One region of the Kitasatospora sp. NPDC058184 genome, then DNA from elsewhere that is predicted to be linked to it. Evidence: riboswitches for the same ligand, from Rfam matches in the RefSeq annotation. Region 1 holds a riboswitch; each other region holds the start of a gene.

Region 1 (4,196 bases):
GCCTCGGGCGCCAGCTCAAGGACGAGATCTACGGCTGCCCGCCGGTCCTGGTGCTGATCGGCCGGCCGCAGGACTCCTGGCTGGCCGCCTGGAGCCGGGCCGACGCCGCGATCTCCCGTCCGGTGGAGCCGGTGGCGCTGGCCGGGGCGGTCGCCGCCCTGCTGCGGGACCGGCTGGCGAAGCGGACTCCGGCCGTCCGCTGAAATCCGCGCCAGGAGTAGGAAAGACAGGGGTAGAAGCGGGCGCTCCGCTCGATAGGCTGGCTCCATCCGTACGGACGTCCCCGGAGCGGGGAACCGACAACAGCTGGAGTCAGCCATGGTGAACGTGAACCCTGCGAACGGCGGTAGCGACCCCGCGCAGGTGGTCCGCACCTGGCCGGACCTCCTGGCGGCACTGTTGCAGGGGGAGGACCTCGACCGCTCGTCCACCGCGTGGGCGATGGACCGGATCATGAGCGGCGAGGCGTCCCCCGTCCAGGTGGCCGGGTTCATGATCGCGCTGCGGGCCAAGGGCGAGTCGGTCGAGGAGATCGCCGGCCTGGTCGACGCGATGTACGCGCACGCCGAGCCGCTGGAGATCCCCGGCCCGGCGGTGGACATCGTCGGCACCGGCGGGGACCGGGCGAAGACCGTCAACATCTCCACCATGTCGGCGATCGTCGCGGCGGCCGCCGGCGCCAAGGTGGTCAAGCACGGCAACCGGTCGGCCTCCTCGACCAGCGGCTCCTCGGACGTGCTGGAGAAGCTCGGGGTGGCGCTGGACCTCTCCCCCCGGCGAGTCGCCGAGGTGGCCGAGGAGGTCGGGCTGACCTTCTGCTTCGCGGCGAAGTTCCACCCCTCGATGCGGCACGCCGCCACCGCGCGGCGCGACCTCGGGGTGCCGACCGCCTTCAACATCCTCGGCCCGCTGACCAACCCGGCCAAGGTCACCGCGCACGCCATCGGCTGCTTCGACACCCGGCTGTCCGGGCTGATCGCCGGGGTGCTGGCCCGGCGGGGCGCCACGGCGCTGGTCTTCCGCGGCGACGACGGGCTGGACGAGCTGACCATCACCACGACCTCGCAGGTCTGGCTGGTGCGCGACGGGGTCGTCACGGAGTCCACCTTCGACCCGCGGGACGTGGGCATCGAGCTGGTCGGCATCGAGGCGCTGCGCGGGGCGGACGCCTCGTACAACGCCGAGGTCGCGCGGCGGCTGCTGGCCGGCGAGCACGGGCCGGTGCGGGACGCCGTCCTGCTGAACACGGCGGCGGCGCTGGTCGCGCTGGAGCTGGGCGACGCGCCGCTCACCGAGCAGCTGGCGGCCGGCATGGAGCGGGCCGCGAAGGCGATCGACTCCGGTGCCGCGCAGGACCTGCTGCGGCGCTGGTCGGAGGCCACCAGCCGGGCCTGAGGCGGCAGTTGGGGAGCCCGTGCCGGTACGCCGACGCGGGCTCCCGTGCTGTCCGGATGCTGGATGCCCGTTTGACCACCCGGTGGACCAGGCCTAGAGTCTTCGCCAGGTCATGAGTGACAGCGCCAAGCCCCAGCTGGCTGTCCGGCAACCCTCCGTCCGTGGCGGGGTGCCCTGGGTGAGGACCGGGTCGTCACGGCAAGCCGTCCGTGCGACAAGCGCGGACGCCCGACGACTAGCACTCCCGGGGTCCCTTGCCCCAGAAGGAGTGCATCCCCATGTCTCTGGCCACCGAAATCCGCACCCCGCTCGCCGTCCTCGGCGCCGACGTCCAGGTCCCGCTCGCCAGCGGTGAGAAGGTCGGCTACGCGGCGCTCGACTACGCGGCGAGCTCGCCGGCGCTCCAGCGGGTGTGGGACGACGTCGCCGCCTACGCGCCGTACTACGGCAGCGTCCACCGCGGGGCCGGGTACCTCTCCCAGCTGTCCACCGACCTGTTCGAGCAGAGCCGCCGCACCGTCGGCGAGTTCCTCGACCTGCGCGAGGGCGACCAGGTGGTCTTCACCCGGGCCACCACCGACTCGCTCAACCTGCTGGCCTCCGCCGTCCCGGCCGGCACCCGGGTGTTCGCCTTCGAGACCGAGCACCACGCCTCGCTGCTGCCCTGGGCGCACGCCGGACTGGACGTCACCTACCTGCGGGCGCCGCGCTCGCGGGCCGAGGCGGTGGCCGCGCTGGACGCCGCGCTCGCCGAGACGCCCGAGGGCCCCAGGCTGCTCTGCGTCACCGGCGCCTCCAACGTGACCGGCGAGCTGTGGCCGGTCGCCGAGCTGACCGCGACCGCGCACCGGCACGGCGCCCGGGTGGTGCTGGACGCCGCCCAGCTGGCGCCGCACCACCGGGTCTCGGTGCGCGAGCTGGACGTCGACTGGATCGCCTTCTCCGGCCACAAGATCTACGCGCCGTTCGGCGCCGGGGTGCTGGCCGGCCGGGCGGACTGGCTGGACGCGGCCGAGCCGTACCTGGCCGGCGGCGGGGCGACCCGGACGGTGGCCCGGGAGGCCGACGGCTCGGTGGCCGTGCAGTGGCACACCGGCCCGGCCCGGCACGAGGCCGGCTCGCCGAACGTCATCGGCGCCTACGCGATCGCCTCGGCCTGCCGGGCGCTGACCGAGGCCGGCTTCGACGGGCTGGAGGCCCGCGAGCAGCAGCTGATCGCCCGGCTGACGGCCGGGCTGGCCGAGATCCCGCAGGTCAAGGTGCTGAACCTGTTCGGCGAGGGCTCCGCCCGGGTGGGCGTGCTGTCCTTCGTCGTCCGGGACTGGAACAGCTCGCACTTCTCCGCCGCGCTGTCCGCCGAGTACGGCATCGGGGTGCGCGACGGCCTGTTCTGCGCCCACCCGCTGGTGCGCACGCTGCTGGGCGACGAGGACGAGGCACCGTCCGAGTGTGGTGCGCCCGAGCCGTCGCTGCCGGGCGAGCGCAGCCTGAACGCGATCCGGGTGAGCTTCGGCGCCGGGACGCCGGACGAGCACGTCGACCGCTTCCTGACCGCCGTCCGGGAGCTGGTCACGGAGGGCGCGGCGTGGAACTACCGCAACGAGGGCGGGCGCTGCGTCGCCACCGTGCAGGTCGAGCGGGGTCGGCGCGCCGAGGGCTGACCGCTACTCGTCCAGGCCGAGGGCGAAAGCGGCCTCCAGGTCGTGCTGGGAGTAGGTGCGGAAGGCGATCTGGGTCTCGGTGTGGGCCACGCCCGGGACCTTGTTGAGCCGGCCCGGGATGACCTCGGCCAGGTCGTCGTGCCGGCGCACCCGCACCATCGCCACCAGGTTGTAGCCCCCCGTCACCGAGTAGACCTCGCTCACGCCGTCGATGGCGGCGATGGATTCGGCGATCTCCGGGATGCGGTCGACACTGGTCTTGATCAGGACGATGGCGGTGATCACAGTTCGGGCTCCTTTGTGGGGTGCCGCCAGCGTATCGGGCGTCAGCCCGGTCGTCGCGGGGGGTGGCGGACCACGGTGCAGGCGTAGAGGAACCCGGCCGAGAAGCCGATCACGTGGACCAGGTACGCCACCCCGGGGCCGGCCGCGTGCACCGACCACCACTGCAGGACGAACCAGAGGCCGAGCACCAGCCAGGCCGGGAAGCGCAGCGGCAGGAAGAACAGCAGCGGGACGAGGGTGGTCACCCGGGCCCGGGGGTGGAGGCGCAGGTAGGCGCCGAGGGCGGCGGCGATCGCCCCGGAGGCCCCGATGAGCACCCGGGTGGAGTTCGGCGAGTGCGCCTCGGCGAGCGCGAAGCCGTACGTGGTCAGGCTGCCGGCGGCCAGGTAGAAGACGGCGTACCGGGCCCGGCCCAGCCGGCGTTCGACGGTGGGGCCGAAGACCTGGAGGAAGAGCAGGTTCCCGAGCAGGTGCAGCCAGCCGGCGTGCAGGAAGAGCCCGGTGAGGACGGACAGCGCCGGGCGCTTGCCCGGGGTCGGGGCGGCCGGGCAGCCGGGGACCGGGTCGGGGGCCTCGGCGAGCTGTCCGGCGGTCAGCGGCCGTCCGGCCAGCACCTCGGCCGGGACGGCGCCCCAGCGCTGCTCGTACCGCTGCTCCGCGCAGACCCGGGCCTGGCCCGTGCCGTACAGCGGGTTGAGCCCCGCGGCCGGGCCGAGCAGGAAGACCAGGGTGTTGAGGGCGATCAGGGCGTAGCTGACCACGGGGGCGGTCGCCGCCGGGCGGCCGCCCCGGGCGGCGGTGTGGTCGGGGACCGCGAGCGCCATGCGGCCAAGCATCCCTCCGGGCGCCGCAGGT
Region 2 (4,196 bases), on a different contig from region 1:
CGGGTTGGTTGAAGGCCGGCCCGGGGAACCCCCCCTGGGCGCAGCCGTGCACGCCGCAACCATCCGCGCGGAACGCCGGGCGGCCTCCGGTGAGCGGGTGATTGCGTCGACCGCCGCTGAATGTATCCGGATCGACGCCCTCTGCAACAGGGCCAACCGCCGGTAATTCCGCCAAGGCGTCAAGGGACAGGACGGATCGAATCGGAATAATCTCGGCATTCCACGCCGGACATAGCGGACGAATTACTCAAATGCCCGCGCGAATTCTGACATCTGCCTGACATGTTTCACGGTCCGCCCCCGGCGGCCGGACGCCCCCGGGCCGAGCACTGCGGGGGCCGAAAGGGAAACCCTGTTCCCAGCCGAGCCACACTCTACTCCGACTCGACCCGGAAATATTCCCGCCGGAATGCGAGCGGTCGCCCGCGCATACGGAGAACGGATTTCCGTACGCGCGGGCGACCGCGGGTTCTGCTTTGTCGGCTCAGCAGCCGCCGGCCACCGCCGGGATGATCGAGACGCTGGCGCCGTCCTTGATCTCGGTCGCCAGACCCTCGGCGAAGCGCACGTCGTCGTCGTTCACGTAGACGTTCACGAAGCGGCGCAGCTTGCCCGTGTCGTCCAGGACGCGGGCCGCGATGCCCGCGTGGTTCTTCTCCAGGTCGGCGACGACCTCGGCCAGGGTGGCACCCTCGGCGGTCACCTCGGCGGCGCCGTCGGTGTAGGTGCGCAGGATGGTGGGGATGCGGACGGTGGCGCTCATGACTCTCCTAGCGGGGGCGGGGCCTATCGGGTGGTTCAGGCGGACACGAGGCCGGCGGCGCGGAACGAGTCCAGCGTCGGGCGGATGACGGCGGTCATCCCGGAATCGGAGACGGCGTCCAGGGTCTTCAGCCCGTCGCCGGTGTTGATCGCGACGGTCTCCTTGGCCGGGTCCAGCTGCCCGGTCTCGACCAACTTCTTCAGCACGCCGACGGTCACCCCGCCCGCGGTCTCGGCGAAGATCCCCTCGGTCCGCGCCAGCAGCCGGATCGCCGCCACGACCTCGGCGTCCGTGACGTCCTCCACCGCGCCACCGGTACGGCGGGCGATGTCCAGCACGTACGGGCCGTCGGCCGGGTTGCCGATCGCCAGCGACTTGGCGATGGTGTCCGGCTTCACCGGCTTGATCACGTCCCGGCCGGCCTTGAACGCGGCCGACACCGGCGAGCAGCCCTCCGCCTGGGCGCCGAAGACCTTGTACGGCCGGTCCTCGACCAGGCCGAGCCTGATCAGCTCCTGGAGCCCCTTGTCGATCTTCGTCAGCTGCGAGCCCGAGGCGATCGGGATCACGATCTGCTCCGGCAGCCGCCAGCCGAGCTGCTCGCAGATCTCGTACGCCAGCGTCTTGGAGCCCTCGCCGTAGTACGGCCGCAGGTTCACGTTGACGAAGCCCCAGCCCTCGCCGGCCGGGTCGCCGATCAGCTCCGAGCAGAAGCGGTTCACGTCGTCGTAGTTGCCCTCGATGCCGACCAGCTCGCCGCCGTACACCCCGGCCATGACGACCTTGCCCTGCTCCAGGTCGTGCGGGATGAACACGCAGGACCGGAACCCGGCCCGGGCCGCCGCCGCACCCACCGCGCCGGCCAGGTTGCCGGTGGAGGAGCAGGACAGCGTGGTGTAGCCGAACGCCCGGGCCGCCTCGATCGCACACGCGACCACCCGGTCCTTGAACGAGTGCGTCGGGTTCCCGGAGTCGTCCTTGACGTGCAGCTGGGCGGTGAAACCGAGCTCCCGGCCCAGGTTGTCCGCCTTCACCAGCGGGGTCCACCCCGGGTTCAGGTTCGGCTTGGACGCCACGTCGGCCGGCACCGGCAGCAGCGGCGCGTACCGCCAGATGGAGGCCGGACCGGCCTCGATCCGCTTGCGCAACTCCTCGGCGCCCTCGCTGCCGAACTCGTAGGCGATCTCCAGCGGGCCGAAGCACTCCAGGCACGCGAAGCTGGGGCCGAGCGGGAAGCGGGTGCCGCACTCGCGACAGGACAGCGCGGCGGCCGGGCCGAGGTCGACGGAAACGGGTGCGGCAGTGTCGATAGCCATGATGGCGAGGCCTCTCTCCTCATCTTCCCCGTGGCGCGGTCGCGACACGGGACGGAATTGGCACCTGTCCCGCCGGGGCCTGTCGACAGACAGCCGCGCGAGAAGGTTGCCGGGACGTCAACGGGCCGTTCCCTCAGTCCCTCTGGATGAGCTTGTGAAATTGTGGTGGTGCTCAACGGAGACCCCGGCGTGCAAAGGTCCGACCGCTGTACGAAGACTGTATCCGAAGGCGTCAAACCTGAACGGGACCGTCCGCCAAGCGAGATGACCCGTCCCACCGACCTCGCCGAGGAGATCTCCGTGCCCGCCGAACCGACTCCCGCGCTCCTCCCGCAGGCGGCGTCCTGGCTGCGCCGCCGCTCCTGGAGCGCGGCCGACCGGCCGGTCCGCACCCTGCTCGACGCCAAGGAGCGCACCGGTCGCACGGTCAGCGTGGTCCTCCCCGCCCTGGACGAGGAGGCCACCGTCGGCGACATCGTCCGCACCATCCGCCGCGAGCTGATGGAACGCCTCCCGCTCGTCGACGAACTCGTCGTCGTCGACTCCGGCTCCACCGACGCCACCGCCGCCGTCGCCGCCGAGGCCGGCGCCCGGGTCGAGCACCGCGACGCCGTCCTGCCCCGGCTGCCCGCCGTCCCCGGCAAGGGCGAGGTGCTCTGGCGCTCACTGCTGGTCACCCACGGCGACATCGTCTGCTTCGTCGACGCCGACCTGCGCGAGTTCGACCCGGCCTTCGTCTCCGGCATCATCGGCCCGCTGCTCACCGACGAGTCCATCCAGCTGGTCAAGGCCATGTACGACCGCCCGCTGGAGTCGGAGGGCGCCGTCCTGCCAGCCGGCGGCGGCCGGGTCACCGAACTCGTCGCCCGCCCCCTGCTCAACCTCCACTGGCCGGAACTCGCCGGTTTCGTCCAGCCCCTCGGCGGCGAGTACGCGGCCCGCCGCTCACTGCTCGAACGGCTGCCCTTCCCCACCGGCTACGGCGTCGAACTCGGCCTGCTGGTCGACGCCCTGGAGCTGGCCGGCCTGGACGCCCTCGCCCAGGTGGACGTCGGCGTCCGGCACCACCGCCACCAGGACGGCCAGGCCCTCGGCCGGATGGCCGCCACCATCTACCGGACCGCCCTGGAACGCCTCGACCGCACCCACCGCCTCAAGGCCTCCGCCGACCTCGTCCACCCCCACCTCACCCAGTTCACCCGCGACCCGGAAACCCGCGCCTTCACCGCCCACACCCACCCGGTGACCGCCCTCGAACGCCCCCCGATCCACACCCTCCCCGAGTACGCCGCCCGCCATTAGGGCCTCTCTTCGACGGGCCGCACGGGTTTGCCACGCCGACCCCACGGCAACATGCCAACCATGGGCGATCTCACGACCAACCGTTCGAGCGTGACCGGCACCGCCCCCGTCCTGGTGGCGTCCAACCGGGGACCGGTGTCCTTCAGCACCGCCGACGACGGCACACTGACCCTGCGCCGCGGCGGCGGCGGCCTGGTCTCCGGCCTCTCCGCCATCGACGACCCGAACGCCGTCTGGGTCTGCGCCGCCCTCGACGACTCCGACCGCAGGGCCGCCGCCGAGGCACCCCACGGCCGCCTCGACCTGGCCGGCCACGAGGTCGGCGGCCAGGCCGTACGGATGCTGGACATCGACCCGCTGACCTTCGCCCGCGCCTACAACGGCGTCGCCAACTCCACCCTCTGGTTCGTCCACCACCTGCTCTACGCGACCCCCACCGCCCCCTCCTTCGACGCCGCCTTCCGCACCGAATGGGCCGCCTACCGGGCCTACAACGAGGCCTTCGCCGAAGCCCTCGCCGCCGAGGCCGCCCCGAACGCCGCCGTCCTCGTCCAGGACTACCACCTCTCCCTGGTCCCGGCCCTGCTCCGCGAAGCCCGCCCCGACCTGCGGATCGGCCACTTCTCGCACACCCCCTGGGCCCCGCCGGAGTACTACCGGATGCTGCCCGACGACGTCGCCCGGGCCGTCCTCACCGGCATCCTCGGCGCCGACCGGGCCGGCTTCCTGACCCAGCGCTGGGCCCGCGCCTTCGCCGCCTGCTGCGAGGACCTCCTCGGCGCGACCGTCGACCACGACGCGCTCACCGTCACCGT
Region 3 (4,196 bases), on a different contig from region 1:
CTCGCGCCGTGGCCGGGCCGGAGCAGCAGCACCGCCAGCATCGCCTGCTGCTGGGGGCTGCCCACCTTCAGTACGGTCGCGCCGCGCTGCGCCCGCATCAAGCCCAGCACCGAGAACCGGAAATCATCCATTCCTGCACCTGCCCGCTTCATGTGCTCGCCCCCGCCCGCACGTGCCACCCCCGAATTGGTGAGTCCCTATCAACCCACGGGACCTGGCGGGATGTCGAGAGATCGTCGACCCGGTGGTGATCCGGTGTTGATCGGCCGTCGCCACAATCGGTGATGTGGCGCCCGCAGTCGGCCCGGCCCATCACCGCCGGACCCGCCACGTCCCCGGTCGCCCGGCCGCCGACCGGCGACCCCCACGGCTCTCGGAGGCGGACGCCCATGAACACGGACCGGAACAGCGACCTGAGCACCGGCCGGAAAGCGGATCCGAACGCGGAACCGAGTACGGCGTTGAGCACGGACCTGAGCACCGACCGGGCCACGGACCGGCAGGGCGGACTGGACACCGACCTGCTCCACCGCCTGCTCGACGTCGACCCGGCCTGCGGACCCGTCGAACTGCTCCACCGCGCCCGGGGCGAGCGCCACCTCCCGTACCTGGTGCTCGCCGCGCTCGCCCGGGAGGACGTCCGGATGGGCGCGCACGCCCGGGACGAGCTGCGGCGCGCCCGCGACCGGGTCGAGTGTTACGCCCGGGTCGCCCGCGACCTCGCCGACGCCACCGGGGTCCGCCCCATCCGAGACCTGCCGCTGGCCGGCTACTACCCGCCCGACCTGCCCCGGCCGCTGGCCGAGCTCAGCCTCGTCAGCCCCACCGAGGCCTCGCTCTGGCAGGCCGTCAACCGGCTGGTCACCGACCACCCGGTGGAGTCCGTGGAGGTCACCCTGCTCGGCGAGCGCCCCCGGCACACCGCCGTCACCCTGCGCTGGCCGGCCGGGGACCCGCTGCTCGACCCGTGGTACCAGGTGCGGGTCGCGACCGCCGCGCTCCCCGGCGACCTCGCCACCGTCCCGGTCCGCCCCTACCTGGCCGCCGACGACCACGTCGAATGCCTGATCGCCCTCGCCGAGGAAGGGCTCGGGCGCACCTTCCTCGCGGGCGACGTGATCGACGTGGCCCGGCTCGCCGGGCAGCCCTTCGAGCCCGTCGAGACCGCCGCGGTGGTCGCCGCCTACCGGCTCGCCCCGGAGGCCGCCGCCCTCCTCGACCTCGCCGCCGAGCACGTGCCGCTCGGCGCCCTGCGGGACGTGCGCACCGTCCTGGAGGCCGAGGTCGCCCCCGAACTCCGCCGCCGGACCTCTGCCGGCACCCCGCCGTGCCACGGCACCTCGCCGCGCCACGGCACGCTGCTGCGCCGCACCGTCATCCGGCACCAGTGGGACGAGGCGCTGCTGCTCCCGGCCGGCGACGCCACCCTGCTGCTCACCCCGGTCGCCGACTACCTGCTCGGCCCCGAGGGCACCCGGCCCACGGACCGCGAGCGCACCGCCGCCCTCGCCGCCCTGCACGCCTGGGACGCGACCCTCCCCGGCAGCCCGGACGGGGCCCCGTGCACCGGCCTGTCGGGGCCGCGCCACCGCTGAGCCGGCCCCGCGGGGCGTGGTCGAGGGCGGGTCGAGGGCGGGGGGACTTGCCGACCCGCCCCGGATGTCTTGTATCGTTCCTGGCGAATCATCCAGAGGGGTGGAGGGACCGGCCCTACGAAGCCCCGGCAACTCCCCGTTCGACCCGGCGTCCGAAGTACGCGCCGTGTTGGCGGGGGCAGTGCCAACTCCGGCCTGTCGCCACTGTGGCGCGGGAAAGATGAGGAGACACGGTGCTCTCTGTGCTGTCCTTCGCCCGGGCGCTTCCCGCCCCGGTCCTTTCGCGTACCCGTCTCGTGCCCGGCGCAGGCAATCGGCCGACTTCTCCGGCCTGTCCTCGCTGACCACACCCCCCGGCTCCCCGCCAGGAGCCGCCGTGAGCAGCGCGGACCCGCTGCTCCCGGGCCTTGAGACTGGAGTACCCATCCCATGGAGAACACGAGCGGCGTCGGCGTGCTCGACAAGGTCACCTCGATCCTCGGCACCCTGGAGGCCGGGCCCGCCACCCTGGGCGGCCTCGTCGCGGCCACCGGCATGGCGCGGCCCACCGCCCACCGGCTGGCCGTCGCACTCGAACACCACCGCCTGGTCAGCCGGGACGTCCAGGGCCGGTTCATGCTCGGCCCCCGCCTCGGCGAGCTCTCGGCGGCCGCCGGCGAGGACCGGCTGCTGGCCGCGGCCGGCTCGGTCCTCGCCCAGTTGCGGGACGCCACCGGCGAGAGCGCCCAGCTCTACCGGCGGCAGGGCGAGGTCCGGATCTGCGTAGCCGCCGCCGAGCGGCTCACCGGCCTGCGCGACACCGTTCCGGTGGGGGTCACCCTCCCCATGAAGGTCGGCTCCGCCGCCCAGATCCTGCTCGCCTGGGAGGAGCCCGAGCGCCTCCACCGCGGCCTGCAGGGGGCCCGCTTCACCGCCACCGCGCTGAGCGGCGTGCGGCGCCGCGGCTGGGCCCAGTCCGTCGGCGAGCGCGAGGTCGGGGTCGCCTCCGTCGCCGCGCCCGTCCGCGGCCAGTCCAACCGGGTGGTGGCCGCCGTCACGGTCTCCGGGCCGATCGAACGGCTCAGCCGCCACCCCGGCGCCCAGCTCTCCCAGGCCGTCGTCGAGGCGGCCCACCGGCTCACCGAGGCCCTGCGCCAGCCCTGACGGGGGCTCCGAGGCTCTCGGATTCCGAGGTTCCGGGGTTCCCTGGTCATGGGTTCCGAACCTCGGGTTCCGAGACTCCGGGCTCCGGGGCGCACCTCCGCGCGCCCCGGGGCCCGGTTCCGGCCCGTACCGGTCCCGGGTCCGGCTTGGCTCGGGCCCGGCTCGGGCCTGGTTCCGACCGGCTCAGGCCCGGTGCGGCAGGCCGGTGAGGCTGGGGCGGGGGATCCGGCTGATCACCGCGCCGATCAGTGTGCCGATCGACACCCCGAAGACCGCCGAGACGGCCGCCAGCAGCGACTGTGCCCCGTTGCCGACCTCGATCTGCGCGGTGTTCAGCAGACCGAAGGAGCCCGGCACGACGATCCAGAACGCCGGGAGGTAGAGCACCTGCCAGAGCGGACCGCCCGGCAGCCAGTGCACCAGGGTGGCCGCGACCGCGGCGGCGACGGCACCGGCCAGGCCGCCGATCGCCGCGCCGTGCACCGACCCCACCGCCACCTGGGCGGTGACGCTCACCGCGATTACCGCGACGATCCACGGGATGGCCGAGGGCGGGGTGTGGACGTTGACCACCACCCCGGCCACCGCGATCGCCAGCCCCAGCGCGATCACCCACCAGCTCGGCTTGGCCACCTGCACGTTGGCCAGCGCGGTGGACGGCATGCCGATCGCGGTGGCGGCCGCGGCCACCCCGGCGAGGAACAGCGTCAGCTGCACGGCGCCGGAGACCAGCCGGGCGGTGCCCGCGTTGGCCGCGCCGGCGGCGATCTCGGACAGCCCGGTGACCAGCAGTCCGCCCGGCAGCAGGATCGCCAGGGTGGCCACGATCGTCCGCAGCGGCCCGTCCAGCAGCGAGGCCCGCGCGAGTGCCAGGACCAGCAGCGCGACCAGGAAGCCGGCCGTGACGGGCAGCAGCGGCCGCAGGTGCGGCCGCCGCCGGGCGAGCACGGTCAGGCCCACCACGATCAGCGAGCCGAGCCCGGCGGCCAGCACGTTCGCCGCCACCGGCTGCAGGAAGATGCAGACCCCGACCCCGACCGGCAGCGCCCCGAAGTCCGCCACCCACGCGGGCCAGCGGGCGGGCGCCCGCCGGATCCGGTCCAGCTCGGCGCGCGCCCGCGGCCCGTCGAGTTCGCCCGCCCGCAGCCGGTGCACCAGGTCGAGGACGTCGGCCGTCTGCTCGAACCGCAGGGTGCCGCCGAGCGGCTGGAACCTGGTGGCGCCGTCCGGGTCCAGGGCCACGAACAGCCCGTTGGTCAGCGCGGCGACCTGGACCTCAGGGGCGCCCAACGCCCGCCCCAGTCCACGGAGTTCGTCCTCGACCTCATGGACGGGCAGGCCGCCGCCCAGCAGGGCTTCGCCCAGGTCGAGCAGGAGACGGCAGAGCGGGTCGGGCGGGGCGTCGGTGTCCCGGACCGATGGAGACTTGCTAGGCATGGCAGGTATCGTCCCACCCTG

Evidence for each region. A riboswitch is a leader RNA that binds a small molecule or an ion and turns the genes downstream of it on or off. The one in region 1 is predicted to bind S-adenosylmethionine.
Region 2: it holds a riboswitch for S-adenosylmethionine, as region 1 does, so the genes downstream of both, thrC (threonine synthase) here and ACFVXH_RS02340 (aminotransferase class V-fold PLP-dependent enzyme) in region 1, are expected to answer to the same signal.
Region 3: it holds a riboswitch for S-adenosylmethionine, as region 1 does, so the genes downstream of both, ACFVXH_RS15265 (IclR family transcriptional regulator) here and ACFVXH_RS02340 (aminotransferase class V-fold PLP-dependent enzyme) in region 1, are expected to answer to the same signal.

Annotation. Positions count from the first base shown of each region.
Region 1 covers NZ_JBHVVE010000001.1:510,761-514,956, reverse strand. Annotated here, with positions in the region: gene ACFVXH_RS02350 (hypothetical protein) at 1-203, shown strand, start outside; gene trpD (anthranilate phosphoribosyltransferase) at 319-1,395, shown strand; SAM riboswitch class IV at 1,504-1,622, shown strand; gene ACFVXH_RS02340 (aminotransferase class V-fold PLP-dependent enzyme) at 1,674-3,056, shown strand; gene ACFVXH_RS02335 (Lrp/AsnC family transcriptional regulator) at 3,060-3,341, opposite strand; gene ACFVXH_RS02330 (rhomboid family intramembrane serine protease) at 3,383-4,165, opposite strand.
Region 2 covers NZ_JBHVVE010000035.1:72,625-76,820, forward strand. Annotated here, with positions in the region: gene ACFVXH_RS38820 (MoaD/ThiS family protein) at 485-763, opposite strand; gene thrC (threonine synthase) at 799-2,079, opposite strand; SAM riboswitch class I at 2,096-2,232, opposite strand; gene ACFVXH_RS38830 (glucosyl-3-phosphoglycerate synthase) at 2,344-3,381, shown strand; gene ACFVXH_RS38835 (trehalose-6-phosphate synthase) at 3,442-4,196, shown strand, end outside.
Region 3 covers NZ_JBHVVE010000007.1:46,239-50,434, forward strand. Annotated here, with positions in the region: gene ACFVXH_RS15255 (BTAD domain-containing putative transcriptional regulator) at 1-131, opposite strand, end outside; gene ACFVXH_RS15260 (hypothetical protein) at 462-1,595, shown strand; SAM riboswitch class I at 1,681-1,822, shown strand; gene ACFVXH_RS15265 (IclR family transcriptional regulator) at 2,025-2,738, shown strand; gene ACFVXH_RS15270 (threonine/serine exporter family protein) at 2,922-4,175, opposite strand.